2 regions of the Micromonospora sp. LZ34 genome follow, and region 2 is predicted to be linked to the other one. Evidence: riboswitches for the same ligand, from Rfam matches in the RefSeq annotation. Region 2 holds a riboswitch; the other holds the start of a gene.
The links. Region 2 has a riboswitch for thiamine pyrophosphate ahead of thiE (thiamine phosphate synthase). Riboswitches for the same ligand answer to the same signal wherever they lie in the genome.

Region 1 (4,287 bases), on a different contig from region 2:
ACGACCGGTCGCGGCGCCGCGGCTCAGGCGCCGCGACGGATCCGGCCGGCGTAGCGGGCCTCCAGCGTGTGGTTGTGCTCGTCGCCCCCGGCGATGTTGGCCGACAGGTAGACCGGGGGCGTCTCCCCCGCCGCCAGCAGCCGGGCCACCACCTCGACCGTGATCTGCTGGGCCAGCAGCGCCGCGGTGATCGAGGAGACCGCGCCGACCGCGCCGCCGCCCGGCAGCGGCAGGGTGGCGTCGCCGTACGGGGCGCCGTTGTCGAGCACCACGTCGGCGAAGTCGGCGAGCTTTCGGCCGGACGGGTGGCGCGAGGTCATCCGGGCGGAGTGCTGCGCCGAGGTGATCGCCACCAGGGCGTGCCCCTTCTCCTTGACCAGGGACGCGAACTCCACCATCGCGCCGTTCACCCCGGAGTTGGAGGCCAGCACGAAAACGTCCCCGGGGCGAACCGGGGCCAGGTCGTAGAGCCGGTGCGCAACCGACGGATCCCGCTCCAGGGTCGGCCCGAGCAGGCCGACCGGCTCACCGCCGAGCAGCACCAGGTCGCGCAGCGCGATCCGGTTGGTCGGCACCAGCCCGCCGGCCCGGCCGGCGATCTCCATCGCCAGCGCCTCCGAGTGGCCGGTGCCGAAGGCGTGCACCACGCCGTCCGCGCGCACCGCATCGGCAATCAGGTCGGCCGCCCGACCGACCGCCTCGCGCTGGCTGGCGGCGACCCGACCCACCGTCTCGGTCACCACGGCCAGGTACTCGTCGGCGCTCACCGTCATGTCTCCTCCGTCCATCCGTGCCTCCACCCTCGGCGTCCGGCGCCGTCAGGCCAGTCCGCGTACCCGGGCCAGGATCGCCTCGGCCAGCGGCGCGGGCGCCTCGTCCGGGATCCAGTGGCTCACCCCGGGCAGTTCCACGAAGCGGTAGTCCCCGGTCACCTGCGCGGCGCACGCCTCGGCGGCGGTGCGGCCGATCGCCACGTCCCGGTCGCTCCAGACGAAGGTGGTCGGCACGGTCACCGGGCCGGTCCCGGCCAGCCCCGCCCGCGAGGGCATCGCCCGGTACCAGTTCAGCGCGGCGGTCAGCGCGCCCGGCCGGCGCATCGGCTCCGCGTACCCGGCCACCCGGGCGGCGTCGCCGACCCCACCGAGCAGCCGGCGCAGCGCGGCGGCGTCCAGGCCCAGCAGCACCGTCTCCGCCTTGCCCGGCTGCCGGAAGAGCACGATGTACGCCGAGCGCACCTTCTGCTGCGGGTCGTTGGCCAGCGCGTACGCCATGGCGGCCGGGTGCGGCACGGAGACCGCGGTCAGCGTGCGCACCCGCTCCGGATGCCGGACCGCCAACTCCCAGCCGACCAGCGCGCCCCAGTCGTGGCCGACCACGTGCGCGGCGGGCAGCCCGAGGGCGTCCAGCAGGGCCACCGCGTCGGCGACGAGTTCCGCCATCCGGTACGCCTCGACCTCCGCCGGCCGCGCGCCGGGCGAGTAGCCGCGCTGGTCCGGCGCGTACGTGCGCAGCCCCGCGGCGTGCAGCGCCGGGACCACGTCGTCCCACTCCCCGCCGTGCTGCGGGAAGCCGTGCAGCAGGAGCACGGGTTCGCCGCCCTCCGGGCCGCCGACGCGTACCTCGAACTCCAGCCCTCGGGCGTCGATGCGCATGATCGGCAGCCTACCCAGCCGGCGCGGGCCGCTCGTCCCGGCGGCGCCATCGGTGCTAGCGTCTGCCGGGACAACTTCACATCCGACAGGGGAGCGCACAGCGCTGAGAGTGCGGGCACCTTCCGCAGACCCTCGAACCTGATCTGGGTAATGCCAGCGCAGGGAGTTCGGTCGACCTCCAGCCGCGCCGCCGTCCGGGACACCGGGCGCGGCGTGCGTCTTCTCCTGGTTCGCGGTCAGGACTGGGAGCACACATGAACCACACCCCCGCCACCAGCCGGTGGCGCACCATCGACATCGTCGTCGCCGCCGTGATCGCGGTTGCCTTCGGCGTCATCTTCTGGGCCTGGGGCCTGCTCTGGCGCGCCGTCGACCCGGCCTTCACGTTCTTCCCGGCCGGCCAGGCAGTCATGTACGGCGTCTGGCTGGTGCCGGCGGTGCTCGGTGGCCTGGTCATCCGCAAGCCCGGCGCGGCGCTGTTCTGCGAGGCGGTCGCCGCGACGATCTCCGCGCTGCTCGGCTCGGAGTGGGGCGGCATCACCATCGTCCAGGGCCTGATCCAGGGCCTCGGCGCCGAGCTGGCCTTCGCCGCCTTCCGCTACCGCTCGTTCCGGCTGCCGACCGCGCTGCTCGCCGGCGCGCTGACCGGCCTCGGCGCGGCGCTGTTCGACTTCTTCGTCTGGAACGTCGACTACGCGCTGGGCAGCTACCGGATCCCGTACGCGCTGCTGACCGTGGTCAGCGCCACGATCATCGCCGGCGCCGGCGGGTGGTACCTGACCCGCGCGCTGGCCGGCACCGGCGCCCTGGACCGCTTCCCCGCCGCCCGCGACCGCACCCTGGTCTGACCTCCGTGCCCCGCCCCCGCCCCACCTCGTTGATCATGACGTTGTTGTCGACCGCGCCGGCGTGTCGCGCCGACAACTTCATGGTCAACGCCGGGTCACCGGGGGTGGTGGCGTGAGTGCGGTGCAGGTGCGGGGGTTCGGGTGGCGGCACGCCGGGCGGCGGGCGTGGGCGGTGCGCGAGCTCGACCTGCGGGTGGAGAGCGGCGAGCGGGTGCTGCTGCTCGGGCCCTCCGGGGCCGGCAAGAGCACCCTGCTCGCCGCGCTGGCCGGGCTGCTGCCCGAGGATTCCGGCGAGCAGGAGGGCACCGTCGAGATCGACGGGCTCGACCCACGCAAGGGCCGGGAGCAGGTCGGCATCGTCTTCCAGGACCCGGAGTCCCAACTGGTGATGGCCCGCTGCGGCGACGACGTCGCGTTCGGGCTGGAGAACCGCGGGGTGCCCGCCGGGGAGATCTGGCCCCGGGTGGACGAGGCGCTGGGCCGGGTCGGCTTCCCGTACCACCGGGACCGGCCCACCGCCGCGCTCTCCGGCGGTGAGCAGCAGCGGCTCGCCCTGGCCGGGGTGCTCGCCCTGCGCCCCGGGCTGCTGCTGCTCGACGAGCCGACCGCCAACCTCGACCCGGCCGGCGCCGCGCTGGTCCGCGCCGCGGTCGCCGGGGCGTTGGACGCCGACACCACGCTGATCCTGGTCGAACACCGGGTCGCCGAGGCGCTGCCGCTGGTCGACCGGGTGGTGGTGCTGGCACCCGGGGGCGGCGTCCGCGCCGACGGCACCCCGGAGGCGGTGTTCGGCGCGCACGGCGACGCGCTCGCCGCCGAGGGTGTCTGGGTGCCGGGCCGTCCGGTGCCGCCGCGGCGGGCCACCACCCCGGCCGGCGACGTGCTGCTCACCGCCGACCGGCTCGGCCTGCCGCCCCGGCTGGCCCCCACCGACCTGGCGGTACGCGCCGGCGAGGCGCTCGCCGTGCTCGGCCCGAACGGGGCCGGCAAGTCCACCCTGGCCTTGCTGCTCGGCGGGCTGCTCCGCCCCGGCGCCGGCACGGTGACCGCGACCCCGGCGCTGGCCGGCGCGGACGCCCGCACTCCCCCGCACCGGTGGCGCGCCCCGGCGCTGGCCCGCCGGATCGGCTCGGTCTTCCAGGATCCCGAGCACCAGTTCGTCACCGGCACGGTCTTCGACGAGCTGGCGCTGGGCCCGCGCCGCACCGGCGCGCCCGAGCCGGCGGTACGCGCCACCGTGGACGCGCTGCTGTCCCGGCTCCGGCTGGAGAAGCTGGCCGGCGCCAACCCGTACACCCTCTCCGGCGGCGAGGCGCGGCGGCTGAGCGTGGCGACCGCGCTGGCCACCGCGCCCCGCCTGCTGATCTGCGACGAGCCCACCTTCGGCCAGGACCGGCGGACCTGGCTGGAGCTGGTGGACCTCTTCGCCGAACTGCGCGACGCCGGGCACGGCCTGGTCACGGTGACCCACGACGCGGAGTTCGTGGCCGCGCTGGCCGACCGGACGCTCCTGCTGGACCGCCCGTGACCGGCACACCCCCCGTCGCCGCACCGGTCGGCCGGCCCGGCGCCCCGGACCGCCCGTGATCACGCTCGAGCCGGTCGCCGCACCGGACGCCCCGCTGGCCCGGCGCAACCCGGTCGCCAAGCTCGCCGCGGCGCTGGTCTTCTCGTTCATCATGATCGCCACCCTGGACCCGGTGGCCCCGGCGATCGCCGTCGCGGCCGAACTGGCGGTGCTGCCGCTGTTCGGGGTCCGCTACCGGGTGCTCGCCCGGCGGGCCTGG
Region 2 (4,287 bases):
GGCAGCAGGTGTTGCGCTGGGTGTCGACCCGCAGCACCTGCTTCTCGCTGGCCGGGTCGATGGTGTCGCCGGTCACCGTGAACCGGGAGAGCAGGTTGCGGGCGATCCCGTCGTTCGGGGCGTAGTAGAGGTAGACCCAGTTGTTGGTGGCGAAGTCCGGGTCGAGCCGGATACCGATCAGGCCGTCCTCGTTGCCGGTGAACACGTTCAGGTCGACGGCGGTGACCGTGTTGCCGGTGTCCGGCTTGACGATCTGCACCCGGCCGTCGCGCTCGACGTAGAAGACCCGACCGTCCGGGGCGACGTCCAGCTCCATCGGGTTGCTGGTGTTGCTGTCCAGCGTGACCTTCTCGAAGCTCCCGGTCAGCGAGGCGCCGCAGTCCGCGTCGGCCACCCCGGCGGCGGTGCGGATGCCGCCGAGCAGGTGGGCGAGGAACTCCGGCTCCGCGTACGACTCCCGGGTGTGCCCGCCGCCGGTGTACCAGGCCCGGCCGCCCTCGAAGTCCTGGCACCAGGCGATCGGGTGATCGTGGCCCATCGCGCCGGCGCCGGGGGAGTAGCTGGTCTCGTCCAGGCTGGCCAGCACGTGCACGTCGGGGCGCGGGTTGGACTGGTAGTTGTACCACTCGTCGAACCGGGACCAGCGCTCCGGCAGCCCGGCGGTGGCCGGGTGGGCGTGGTCCTCCACCTTCACCGTGGCCTGCTGGTTCGCCGGGTGGCTGGCGAAGTAGGCGCCGACCAGGTCGCCGTACCAGGCCCAGCTGTACTCGGTGTCCGAGGCGGCGTGGATGCCGACGTACCCGCCGCCGGCGCGGATGTAGCGCTCGAACGCGGCCTGCTGCTCGGCGTCGAGGACGTCGCCGGTGGTGGAGAGCCAGATCACCGCCCGGTACTTCGCGAGGTTGTCGTCGCTGAACGCGGCGCCGTCCTCGGTCGCGTCGACGGTGAACCCGTTGGCCGCGCCGAGTTGCTGGATGGCGGCGATACCGGTCGGGATGGAGTCGTGCCGGAAGCCGGCGGTCTTCGAGAACACCAGCACCGAGAACGGTTCGTCGGCCGCCGGCGCCGGCGCGGCCAGCGGTGCGGCCTGCGCGACGGGTGCGGTCAGCGGCGCGGCGGGCGCGGCCTGCGCGGCGGGGACGCCGAACAGGCTGGTCGCGGCGATCGCGAGGGGTAGCAGGGTGGCAAGGACGGGTACGCGGGCACGACGAGATCGGGACACGCCGCCTCCTATGTCGCGGTGGACAGGGATCGCGGGGGCCGGCTCGCCGAAGACCGTCCCAGGTGGACCGGCGGGGGCACCGTGCCAGGGTGTCCGCACCGGCATTTTGTCGAATCGCTGAACAAATTAATCCCGCTGAATGCGTATCGGGCAAGATGCCGGCCGGTAACGGTTTCGCAACGGCGGGCGACATTCCGAACAGGACGGTACGAAGTGCTCGGCGGTGGCCGGCTCCGCCCGGCCCGGGCCGCGGGCCGCCCCGGGTGGGCCGGACCACCTTGGCAGGCCGGCGGATCTGTCGTACGGTGACACCGACGTAACCCACGGGAGCCCGGTTGACCGGGCTGAGAGGGGGGCTGGGAGCCCCCGACCGTCGAACCTGATCCGGGTAATGCCGGCGCAGGGAGGAGTGTTGCCGTGCCGTCCCTTGGGCGACTGCATCTGGTCACCGACACCCGACCCGGGCGGGATCCGCTCACCGTGGTCCGGGCCGCCCTCGCGGTGGCCCGCGCCGAACTGGTGGTGCAGGTCCGGGTGGAGGATTCCGCGACCGACCGGGAGGCGTACGACCTGGCCCGCCGGGTGGTCGCGCTCTGCGCCGGCTACGGCGCCACCTGCCTGGTCAACGACCGGCTGCACGTGGCACTGGCGGTGGGCGCCGGCGGCGGGCACGTCGGCGCGGACGACCTGCCGGTCGGCGCGGCCCGCCGGGTGCTCGGCTCCGCCGCCGTGCTTGGCGCCACCGCGCGTGACCCGGGCACCGCCGCCGAAGCGGTCGCCGCCGGGGCCAGCTACCTGGGCGTCGGCCCCTGCCACCCGACCGCCACCAAGGAGGGCCTGCCGGACCCGATCGGCCCGGCCGGGGTGCGGGCGGTCGCCGCCGCGGTGGACGTGCCGGTGATCGCCATCGGCGGGGTCACCGCCGCGAGCGTGCCGGCGCTGCGGGCCGCCGGGGCGTACGGGGTGGCGGTGGTCGGTGCGCTGTCGGGCGCCGCCGACCCGGGTCGGGCGACCGCCGACCTGCTCGGGGCGCTGACGTGCTGACCGCCGGCCGGCCGGACGTGGCGGTGGTCGGCGCGGGGCCGATCGGGTTGGCCGTCGCCTGGCGGTGCGCGGCGCGGGGACTGCGGGTGGTCGTGCACGACCCGGCCCCCGGGTCCGGGGCGTCGGCCGTGGCCGCCGGGATGCTCGCCCCGGTCGCCGAGGCGTACTTCGGCGAGCGCGAGCTGACCGGGCTGCTCTGCGAGTCCGCCGCGCGCTGGCCGGCGTTCGCCGCCGAGCTGACCGGGGCCAGCGGGCTGCCGATCGGCTACCGGACCGAGGGCACCCTGATGGTCGGGCTCACCGCCGACGACCTGGCCGAGGCGGGCCGGCTCTGGGCGTACCAGCAGGGGCTCGGATTGCCGGTGACGCCGCTGCGCCCCTCGCAGCTTCGCGACCGCGAGCCGGCGCTGGCGCCCCGGGTGCGCGGCGGCGCGCTGGCCGCGACCGACCACCAGGTCGACCCGCGGCTGCTGGTGCCGGCGCTGCGGGCCGCCGCGGAGGCGGCCGGCGCGGTGCTGGTGCCCGGCGCGGTGCGCCGGCTGTCCGAGGTGGACGCCGGGGTCACCGTGGTGGCCGCCGGCTGCGGCGCCGCCGCGCTGGCCGGCCTTCCGGTCCGGCCGGTGAAGGGGCAGGTGCTCCGGCTCCGCGCGCCCGGCGACGAGGCGCCGGGCTTCCGACACGTGATCCGGGGGTACGCCGACGGCGAGCACGTCTACCTCGTGCCCCGCGCCGACGGCGAGGTGGTGGTCGGCGCGACGGTCGAGGAGCGTGCCGACCGCACGGTCACCGCCGAGGCGGTGCTGCGGCTGCTCCGCGCCGCCGTCGACCTGCTCCCCGAGCTGGCCGGGTACGACCTGGTGGAGGCGGTGGCCGGGCTGCGCCCCGGCACGCCGGACAACGCCCCGATCCTCGGCCCGCTGCCCGGCCGGCCGGACGTGCTCGCCGCCACCGGCCACCACCGGCACGGCATCGTGCTCACCCCGGTCACCGCCGATCTGATCGCCGGCCTGGCCGCCGGGGATGCGCCGGACCCGCTGCTCGCCCCCTTCACGCCCGACCGGTTCGGGCCGGCCCGCCCACCCGAGCCGGCGACGCCGCCGCGGCCGGACCGGGCGGTGCCGGCCCGCCGACCCGGGCAGGCGGCGCCGCAGCGGCCGGGCGGCCCGCCGGCGGAGCACCTCGACCGGATCGCGCAGGCCGAGGCAGGCGGCCCAGGCCGGTCCGCCCGCACCCGGCCGGACCAGCAGACGACGGAGGAGGACAGGTGGAACTGACGGTGAACGGCGCCGGGCGGACGGTGCCCGGCGGCGCCACGGTGGCCGAGCTGGTGCGAGAGGTCACCCCGGAGCAGCGCGGCGTGGCGGTGGCGGTCAACGGCGAGGTGGTGCCGCGGGCCGGGTGGCCGGCGACCGTGCTGCGCGACGGCGACCGGGTCGAGGTGCTCAGCGCCGCCCAGGGCGGGTGAGTGCGGTGACCTTCGAGCTGGGCGGCGTCGCGTTCAACTCCCGGCTGATCCTCGGCACCGGGGGCGCGGCCAACCTGCACGTGCTGGAGCAGGCGATCCGGGCGTCCGGCACCGAGCTGGTCACCGTCGCGCTGCGCCGGGTGGACACCACCCCCGGTGGGCTGCTGGCGCTGCTCGACCGGTGCGGGGTGCGGCTGCTGCCGAACACCGCCGGGTGCTACACCGCCGGTGAGGCGGTCAAGGTGGCGCGGCTGGCCCGGGACGCGTTCGAGACCGACTGGGTCAAGCTGGAGGTGATCGGCGACGAGCGGACCCTGCTGCCGGACGGGTTGGAACTGCTCCGCGCCGCCGAGGAACTGGTCGCCGACGGGTTCACCGTGCTGCCGTACACCAGCGACGACCCGGTGCTCGCCCGCCGGCTGGCCGACGTGGGCTGCGCGGCGGTCATGCCGGCCGGCGCCCCGATCGGCTCCGGCCTGGGGGTCTCCAACCCGCACCACATCCGGCTGATCCGGCAGAGCGTGGACGTGCCGGTGATCCTCGACGCCGGCATCGG

Region 1: another riboswitch for thiamine pyrophosphate. It lies ahead of ACVCAH_RS24270 (ECF transporter S component); the one in region 2 lies ahead of thiE (thiamine phosphate synthase).

What each region holds. Positions count from the first base shown of each region.
Region 1 is NZ_JBRIQN010000025.1:87,671-91,957, reverse strand. Features, by position in the region: gene ACVCAH_RS24280 (sugar isomerase domain-containing protein) at 24-773, opposite strand; gene ACVCAH_RS24275 (alpha/beta fold hydrolase) at 819-1,652, opposite strand; TPP riboswitch at 1,730-1,835, shown strand; gene ACVCAH_RS24270 (ECF transporter S component) at 1,907-2,500, shown strand; gene ACVCAH_RS24265 (ABC transporter ATP-binding protein) at 2,613-4,028, shown strand; gene ACVCAH_RS24260 (energy-coupling factor transporter transmembrane component T family protein) at 4,084-4,287, shown strand, end outside.
Region 2 is NZ_JBRIQN010000002.1:378,698-382,984, forward strand. Features, by position in the region: gene ACVCAH_RS04180 (ThuA domain-containing protein) at 1-1,222, opposite strand, end outside; TPP riboswitch at 1,536-1,645, shown strand; gene thiE (thiamine phosphate synthase) at 1,640-2,266, shown strand; gene thiO (glycine oxidase ThiO) at 2,260-3,540, shown strand; gene thiS (sulfur carrier protein ThiS) at 3,531-3,731, shown strand; gene ACVCAH_RS04200 (thiazole synthase) at 3,728-4,287, shown strand, end outside.